DNA from 4 places in the Sphingopyxis sp. CCNWLW2 genome. Region 1 is predicted to be linked to each of the others. Evidence: predicted binding sites of a transcription regulator. Region 1 holds the regulator's gene; each other region holds the start of a gene.

Region 1 (2,202 bases):
CTGCGCTCGTTTATCGCCGCGCTGCTCATACTCGTCGCCTTTCTCATGGGCCGCGAGGCCCTGACCTTGAGGCTCGTCGCCGCGGGCGCGCTGATCGTGCTGATCTGGCGCCCCGAATCACTCGCCGGACCCAGCTTCCAGCTGAGCTTTGCAGCGGTCACCGCGATCATTGCGCTGCATGAAAGTCGGCCGATGCAGGCCCTCCTTGCTCGGCGGGACGAGTCGGTGGTGATCCGTTTGGGACGCGGCGTTGTGGGGTTGCTTCTCACTGGATTGGCCGTCGAGATCGCGCTGGCACCGATCGCTTTGTTTCATTTTCACAAGGCGGGGCTGTACGGTGCACTCGCCAATGTCGTCGCGATACCGCTGACGACCTTTGTCATCATGCCCGCCGAGGCGCTCGCCTTGTTGTTCGACAGCGTCGGGCTCGGAGCGCCCTTCTGGTGGATCACCGAACAAGCGTTGCTCGCGCTGATCGGGCTGGCGCACGGCGTCGCCGATGCGCCGGGTGCGGTCGCCATGATGCCGAGTTTTCCGGGCTGGGGCTTTGCCCTCGCGATATTCGGCGGACTCTGGTTGCTGCTTTGGAAGACGCCATGGCGCCGCGCGGGTGCGGTGCCGCTGGCGATCGGCATGGCGGCGCTGCTTGTCCAGCCGCGCCCCGACCTGCTTGTCACCGGCGACGGCCGCCATATCGCGGCCGCCTCGCCCGACGGCGGCTATGCGCTGCTCCGCGACGGGGCGGGCGACTATGTGCGCGACAGCATGGCCGAGGCCGCCGGGGTCGACGCCCCGTTCGCCGCCTTGGCCGAACTCGACCACGTCGAATGCAATCGCGATTTCTGCCGCTGGAGCCAGGGTGAGGGACCCGCGCTGCGCATCATCCTCGCCTCGCGTGGCCGCGACCGGATCGAGGGACCCGAGATGGCGGCGGCCTGCGCCGCCGCCGACGTCGTGATCAGCGACCGCTGGCTACCGCACGAATGCGTGGGGCGCTGGATGACGATCGATCGGGACAGCCTGGCGACAAGCGGCGGACTGGCGCTCTATCTCGGCGAAACGCCCGAAGCCGTCGCCGCGCTAAAAGCGGGCGACGGACATCCGTGGCGTTTGCCGCAGCAGCTCAGTGGTAACGACGAAGCAATCCCGACAGGCGGCCCTGCACGATGACACGTTCGGCGGGGTAGCGCTGCGGTTCGTAGGCGGCATTCGCCGGGTCGAGGCGGATCATCTGCCCTTCGCGGCGGAAATATTTGAGCGTCGCGTCCTGCCCGTCGACCAGCGCGACGACGATATCGCCCTCGCGCGCGGTGCTGGCTTTCTGGATCAGCGCATAATCGCCGTCGAAAATGCCCGCTTCGACCATCGAGTCGCCCGACACTTCGAGCGCATAATGTTCGCCCGAGCCGAGCAGCGCGGCGGGGACAGCGAGGTTGTTGTGATCCTCGAACGCCTCGATCGGCACACCGGCGGCGATCTTGCCGTGTAGCGGAACCTCGATGATGTCGTTGGCAGCGATCGGCTTGAGTGCCGGGGGTGCCTTGCGGAGCGGGACGACATTTTCACGTACCGGCGCGGCAGCTTTCGCAGCCTCGGGCACCTTGAGCACCTCCAGCGCGCGTGCGCGGTTGGGCAGGCGGCGGAGAAAGCCCCTTTCTTCCAAAGCGCTTATCAGGCGATGTATGCCGGATTTCGACTTCAGGCCCAGCGCCTCCTTCATCTCCTCGAACGATGGCGAGATGCCGCTCGTGTCGAGACGTTCCTGGATGAAGTGGAGCAGCTCATGCTGCTTTGCGGTCAACATCGGTCGTTCTCCATGATGCCAGTTCCGGACATAGGGAGAACGATAGTGGAACAAAGCGGAACTTGTCAAGCGATGACGATATAGTCCGCCATGTCGCCTGCCACGCGCGCCGGCGCGCCAATGTCGCGGATCAGCAAGGCATTCGCCGATGCAAGCGGCAGCGTGAGCCCGCTTTCCTGTCCGAAGCGCGGAGTCAGCCGTCCCCCGTCGAGTCGCGCGCGGAGATAGTCGCGGCGGGTGCCGCCCTCAGCCAGCGCCGCGGCGAGCGGCGCACGATGCACGGCGGGAAAAGGATCGCGCGCGCCGGCGAGGTGGCGGACGAGCGGGAGAAGGAACAGTGTCGCAGTCACATATGCGGACGACGGATTGCCGGGCAGGCCAAGCAGGATTGCGTCGCC
Region 2 (2,202 bases), 420 kb from region 1:
GCCCGTTTCAGCAGCTCGAAACGGCGCCGATCCAGTTTGCTATCGCGGGGCCAAGCTTCGATCAGCTGTGGCTCGCGGTCTTCCGCCAGCGAGCGGAGGAATTTGATGTTGTGCGATCGCGGGAAATAGAACGTGGTCGTCAGTAGGAAGCACGCGTAAATCGTTTCAACCGCTTGGTGCAGATTGAACGCGATCTTGTTGCGCCAATCTTGATCGGCATCTTCTTCGCTCGCAAGGCGCGCGAGTTTGAGCCAATTAGCGGCCGATGCGCTTTGTTTCTCGAAGTAGCCTGCCGCCATCTCGTAGGCATCAGCGGGCGTCAGCGGCTTCGGCACCGCCAGCGGATGATTGGGCAAATCGTACAGCAAGATGCCGTCGCGTAGGATATCGACCCAGAAATATTCGCCGCGGGTCAGCGCCTTGTTCACGTCGGCCAGCGTGTGGACGATGATGTTGAGCGTCCGGCCGACCTCGGGATCGCGAAGAATCTTGTCCTCGGCGATGTACCAGTGATCCGAGATATCGGTCAGGTCCTCGTGGCTGACGATGACGAGCAGGTCGAAATCCGACTGATAGCCATTCTCGGGCTCGTCGACCCAGTCGCTGCGCGCGTAACTGCCAAACAGGATGATCTTGAGAATCTTGCCGTTGCGCTTTTCAGCCTTGGTCGCGCGTTCGATCGAACGCGCGAACTCCTCCATCAGCACATCCTTGATGCGCTGGAGTTCGCCCTGCTGCCGCACGGGAAGATGATCGATGTCCATTTTCATTTCAGCCCCTGAATCTGGCCGACAATCAAGACTCTGGCAAGCCAAACTCGATTCATTCCGGATCGGATCGCACCATGATCGGCCACCCCTTTGCGGCGTCGCGCTTGACTCGGCAAGCCGAGAAGGAACAAAGAGGGAACGAATCCACTATTTGCCGAGTCCTATGACATCATGCGTCACCCTGCCGTCCTCGCCGATCTTCGCGCCAAAATTGCGCGGATCGAAGGCGTGTGCGCGCGGCATGACGTCCTCCCGTTCGGAGTCGAGTCGGTCGATTCGCGGCTCCCGGGCGGTGGAATCGCGACGGGCGCGCTCCACGAGATAGCCGGAAGCCCCGACCTCGCCGACGATGCGAGCGCGACGATCTTCCTCGCCGGCATCCTCGCGCGAACCGAAGGGCCCGTTTTCTGGTGCCTGCGCTGGCACGACCTGTTCGCCCCTGCCCTGCATCTCGCGGGATTGCACCCCGACCGCGTGATCCATGTCGAGGCGGGCAGCAACACCAATGTCCTGCTCGCGATGGAAGAATGCCTGCGGCACCCCGGCCTCGCCGGCGTCGTCGGCGAGGTGAGCAAATATTCTTGCGTTGCATCGAAGCGCCTCCAGCTCGCCGCCGAGACCTCGGGCGTGCCGGCCTTCGTCTTTCGCCGCTCCTGCAAGGCCGAACAGGCCGCCGAAGGCACCGCCGCGGTGACGCGCTGGCGGATCACCGCGAGCCCGAGCGAGGACCTCGGCATTCCGAGCCTCGGCCGCCCGCGCTGGCGCGTCGCGCTCGAGCGGGTGCGCGGCGGCAATCCGCATTTCTGGATACTGGAGGGCTGCGATGCGACGGGTCGTATCGCTCTTCCTGCCGCACTGGTCGACCGACCGGCTGCGCAGGAAGACCGGCAAGCCGCGGCCTGACGGCGCCGCCCCTGCCCGGCCGCTCGTTACCGCGATCCCCGACCATGGCCGGCGGATCGTCGCCGCGGTCGACGCGGAGGCCCGCGCGCTCGGCATCCGCCCCGGCATGACGATCACCAAGGCGCGCGCCTTCGCGCCCGAGCTCGATGTCGTCGACGCCGAGCCCGACGCCGATTTCGAAGGACTGCGCCGCCTCGCGCTGTGGGCGGGTGCGCGTTATTCGCCCGTCGTCGCGCCCGATCCGCCCGACGGCCTCTGGCTCGACATCACCGGCTGCGCCGCGCGCTTCTCGACCGAGGCCGCGCTGCTCAAGGATCTGCACCGCCGCACCGCCACTTTCGGCCTCGCGCTCCAGATCGCGGTCGCCGATACCGCGGGCTGCGCGCATGCGGTCGCCCGTTATGTCCCCGCCGGACGTCCGGTGACGATCGAGCCCGGCGCGCACCGCAAGGCGATGGCGCTGCTGCCGATCCGGGCACTCCGCCTGCCGCCGGCCGACGTCGAGGGTTTGCGCAAGCTCGGCTTCGAG
Region 3 (2,202 bases), on a different contig from region 1:
GCCGAATACGATGGCGTCGGCGGGCACCGGCCGCTCGCTGAACGCCGAGATCAGCGCCGCGGCGACCGCGAGATCGGCGGCGGGATCGGTGAGCCGATAGCCGCCCGCGATGTTGAGATAGACTTCGGCGGCGCCCATCTGGAGCCCGCAGCGCGCCTCCAGCACCGCAAGCACCATCGCAAGCCGCCCGCTGTCCCAGCCGACGACGGCGCGGCGCGGTGTCGCCCCGCTCGCCAGCCGCACGGTCAGCGCCTGCACCTCGACGAGCACCGGCCGCGTTCCTTCGAGCGCGGGGAAGACGACAGACCCCGGCACATCGCGGCTGCGGTCGGTCAGGAACAGGCTCGACGGGTTGCTGACCTCGCCCAGCCCTTCCTCGCCCATCGCGAACACCCCGATCTCGTCGGTGCCGCCAAAGCGGTTCTTCACCGCGCGGAGGATACGATATTGGTGGCTGCGCTCGCCCTCGAACGCCAGCACCGTGTCGACCATATGTTCGAGCACGCGCGGCCCCGCGATCGTCCCGTCCTTGGTGACATGCCCGACGAGCACGATCGCGGCGTCGCTGTCCTTGGCATAGCGGATCAGTTCCTGCGCGCTCGCGCGCACCTGGCTCACCGTCCCCGGGGCACTGTCGATCAGGTCGCTGTGCATCGTCTGGATCGAATCGATCACGACAAAATCGGCGGTCTGCTTGTCGAGCGTCGCAAGGATGTCGCGCACCGATGTCGCGCTGGCGAGCGCCACCGGCGCATCGCCCAGCCCCAGCCGCTGTGCGCGCAGCCGCACCTGCGCCGCGGCTTCCTCGCCGCTGATATAGACGACCGACTTGCCCGCCTTCGCGAGCCGTCCCGCCGCCTGCAGCAGCAAGGTCGACTTGCCGATCCCCGGATCGCCGCCGATCAGCGTCGCCGACCCCGCGACGAAACCGCCGCCCAATGCGCGATCGAATTCGGCGATACCGCACAGCATCCGCTCGGGCATTTTGCTCTCGGCATCGAGCGTTTCGAGCGCGAGCGTGCGTCCGCCGCGGCTGAGGTCGTGCTTGGCCGAAAACACCGTTTCGGCAGCCTCCTCGACCAGCGTGTTCCACTCGCCGCAATCGGCGCATTGCCCCTGCCAGCGATAGGTGGCGGAGCCGCAATTCTGGCAGACATATTGACGTTTCGCTTTGGCCATGCGGCTCGCATAATCGGAACAAAGAACGAACGCCAGCGCTTTCATCGAAGCCGACGGTTCAGTTTTTGCCCGCGTTGCTCTAGGGCGTCGTCAAACCCGAATCACCTTCCCACAGGAAAGCCCCGCGCCATGAAATTCTTCGCCGACACCGCCGAAATCGCCGACATCCAGGAGCTCGCCGCGACGGGCCTGCTCGACGGCGTGACCACCAACCCCTCGCTGATCGCCAAGTCGGGCCGTGACTTCAAGGAAGTCACGAAGGAAATCTGCGCGCTGACCACCGGCCCCGTGTCGGCCGAGGTGGTCGCGCTCGACCATGCAACGATGATGAAAGAGGCCGAGATCCTCCGCAAGATCGCGCCGAACGTCTGCATCAAGGTGCCGCTGACGATCGACGGGCTCAAGACGTGCAAGGCGCTGACCAGCGACGGCACGATGGTCAATGTCACGCTCTGCTTCTCGGCCGCGCAGGCTTTGCTCGCCGCAAAGGCCGGCGCGACCTTCGTCTCGCCGTTCGTCGGCCGTCACGACGACAATGGCTTCGACGGGATGCAGCTCATCTCCGACATCCGGCTGATCTACGACAATTACGGCTATGAGACCGAGATCCTCGTCGCGAGCGTGCGCCACGGCATCCATGTGCTCGAAGCCGCCAAGATCGGCGCCGATGTGATGACCGCGCCGCCGTCGGTGATCAAGGGGCTGTTCAAGCACATCCTGACCGAAAAGGGCATCGAAGGCTTCCTCGCCGACTGGGCGAAGACCGGCCAGTCGATCTAAGGCATCGTCGCCCCAGCGAAAGCTGGGGCCGGTTGCGGCTTGGCGCTTGGCCGATAGCGACCCCAGCTTTAGCTGAGGTGACGGTTAGCAGTTGACGTAAACGTTAAGTCATCGCGATACTCGCCCGAAAGGGAGAGATTCGCGATGACCGACACCACCATCCTCACCGAACGTCGCGGGCATGTGCTGATCGTCACGATCAACCGGCCCGAGGCGCGCAACGCGGTCAACGCCGCGGTCCAT
Region 4 (2,202 bases), on a different contig from region 1:
CGCGATGATGCTTCGGCATCATGCGGTTCACCTGGTCGATGAAGATGATGTAGGGCTCGCCGGTCGCGAGGCGCGTTTCGACGAGCTTCTGGAACAGCCCGCGCGCGTCGACGGTGCCGCGGACGCTGTTGTCCTTCGGGCTGCGGAGGTTGAATTCGGCGCCGTCGCGGACGGCCTCCATGAACTCGTCAGTGATCAGCACGCCGTGGTGGAGGTTGAGCGCCTTGCGGTTGAAGTCGCCCGACGGCTTACGCACCTCGAGGAATTCCTCGATCTCGGGGTGCGAGACGTCGAGATAGCAGGCGGCCGAGCCGCGGCGAAGGCTGCCCTGCGAGATGGCGAGGGTGAGCGAGTCCATCACGCGGACGAAGGGAATGATGCCGCTGGTCTTGCCGTTGAGGCCGACGGGTTCGCCGATGCCGCGCACCGCGCCCCAATAGGTGCCGATGCCGCCGCCGCGGCTGGCGAGCCAGACATTCTCGTTCCACGTGCCGACGATGCCCTCGAGGCTGTCGTCGACCGAGTTCAGATAGCAGGAGATGGGCAGGCCGCGGCCGGTGCCGCCGTTCGAGAGAACGGGGGTCGCGGGCATGAACCACAGCTTCGAGATATAGTCGTAGAGGCGCTGGGCGTGATCCTGATCGTCGGCATAGGCCGACGCGACGCGCGCGAAGAGATCCTGATATGATTCGCCGGGCAGCAGGTAACGATCCTCGAGCGTTTCCTTGCCGAAGTCGGTGAGCAGCGCGTCGCGGCTTTTGTCGGTGACGATCTCGAATCGGCGCGCGTGCACCTTGGGCTCGCTGCTGTCGTTGAGCTTCGCCGCGGGCGCCGCATCGGCAACCGATTCGCTCGCTGCCGGAGCGTCATTCTTTGCCAGTTCCATCGTCGCCACGTCGCTCGTCTCCACCCGTTCCGTTTCCCGAAAATCCATCTTATTCGCCCCCGATTTGAACGCGCACGCGGTGCGCTTTGTTCCTGTCTTGTTCGACTCAGGGCGAAGCCCCGGTCTTAGCATCTAAACCTGTCCACGTGGGCACTTTTTTTGGGCGCAGCGAGGGTTTTCCCGTGTCCATATGGGATGGACGACGGAAATCCGCCAGTTGCAGCCGAATACTATTTCTTGGGGTGCCCCCGTGTGTGACCCACCACCTATAGTGCCACGTCGGCGCCGCGATGCAAGACGCTAAATGACAGATCGGGGACTCAATTCGTCGATAATTTGATTCGTCTCGTCGCGGCGGATGCACGAGCGCGAGGCGCCGCGCCAGCCTTTCCGCGGGTTAGCGCGCGGATTGGCAGAAGCGGGATGAAAAGCGGATTTTTTTGAGTGGGGAAGGCAAGTGCGAAAGACGGCACCGGTGACGCTGTTGTGGTGCGGTTCATTGTATCGGCAAGCGATCCTCCTGCGGCGGACCGCCTCGTGGGCTTCGGGCAAAAGAAAAGGGCCCCGGCTATGCCGGAGCCCCATTCCTAAATTCTAATCCGGGTCAGGCCTGACCGCCACCGCTATCGGTGCCGCCGCCGCCCAGGAATCGCCAAAACCAACCCATGACAAATCTCCTGTCGCACTGCCCACGACGGAACAGTTAACAGCGCGTATACCTTAATTATTAAGGTAAATCGAGTCTTAACTATAAACATTGCCGCCAGTTTGGCAGTTATGCAGTGCGGTTCTGGGAAGTGGCGGTGAGAGTCGCGGTCAGTTCGGAAAACAGTTGAGGTTTTCCAAGATGATAGCCCTGGCCGACATCGCAGCCGAGGCCCGCCAGAAGCGCCATGGTTTCGGCGTCTTCGATGCCTTCGGCGACCGCGACGGCGCCGAGACGGTGCGCGAGATCGATCGTCGATTTGACGACTTCGAGGTTCCGCTGCGAATCGCGCATCGTCATCACGAATCGCTTGTCGATCTTGATTTCGTCGGCCTCGATCTCGGTTAGATATTCGAGGTTTGACTGGCCGGTGCCATAATCGTCGATCGACAAACGAATGCCCGTCCGGCGGAGCTGAGCGAGCGTCTGGCGCGCCTGGCGGCTGTTTTCGATCTGCGCTGTTTCGGTGATCTCGATCGTCAAAATCTCGGGCGGCAGATGATGCGCGGTGAGCATCACGCGGATCGTGCCGACGAGGTCGCTATGGTCGAGCAGGCTCGCCGACAGGTTGACCGACATGCTGATGGGAAGCCCGCGTTCGCGCAGCTGC

The links. Region 1 encodes LexA, which represses DNA repair genes until DNA is damaged. Its sites were predicted from a motif close to GTTCCNCNCTTGTTCT; they were not measured.
Region 2: V8J55_RS11310 (ImuA family protein) is a predicted target of LexA. The motif match lies at 895-910, and genes of this name have one in related genera.
Region 3: radA (DNA repair protein RadA) is a predicted target of LexA. The motif match lies at 1,195-1,210, and genes of this name have one in related genera.
Region 4: V8J55_RS09640 (ribonucleoside-diphosphate reductase subunit alpha) is a predicted target of LexA. The motif match lies at 975-990, and genes of this name have one in related genera.

Annotation. Positions count from the first base shown of each region.
Region 1 is NZ_JBAWKJ010000002.1:449,085-451,286, forward strand. Features, by position in the region: gene V8J55_RS13270 (ComEC/Rec2 family competence protein) at 1-1,170, shown strand, start outside; gene lexA (transcriptional repressor LexA) at 1,124-1,804, opposite strand; gene V8J55_RS13280 (molybdopterin molybdotransferase MoeA) at 1,870-2,202, opposite strand, start outside.
Region 2 is NZ_JBAWKJ010000002.1:31,106-33,307, reverse strand. Features, by position in the region: gene V8J55_RS11315 (HEPN domain-containing protein) at 1-770, opposite strand, end outside; gene V8J55_RS11310 (ImuA family protein) at 942-1,673, shown strand; gene V8J55_RS11305 (DUF6504 family protein) at 1,594-2,202, shown strand, end outside.
Region 3 is NZ_JBAWKJ010000001.1:2,089,204-2,091,405, reverse strand. Features, by position in the region: gene radA (DNA repair protein RadA) at 1-1,179, opposite strand, end outside; gene fsa (fructose-6-phosphate aldolase) at 1,309-1,959, shown strand; gene V8J55_RS09975 (enoyl-CoA hydratase-related protein) at 2,104-2,202, shown strand, end outside.
Region 4 is NZ_JBAWKJ010000001.1:2,018,650-2,020,851, forward strand. Features, by position in the region: gene V8J55_RS09640 (ribonucleoside-diphosphate reductase subunit alpha) at 1-934, opposite strand, end outside; gene V8J55_RS09645 (EAL domain-containing protein) at 1,662-2,202, opposite strand, start outside.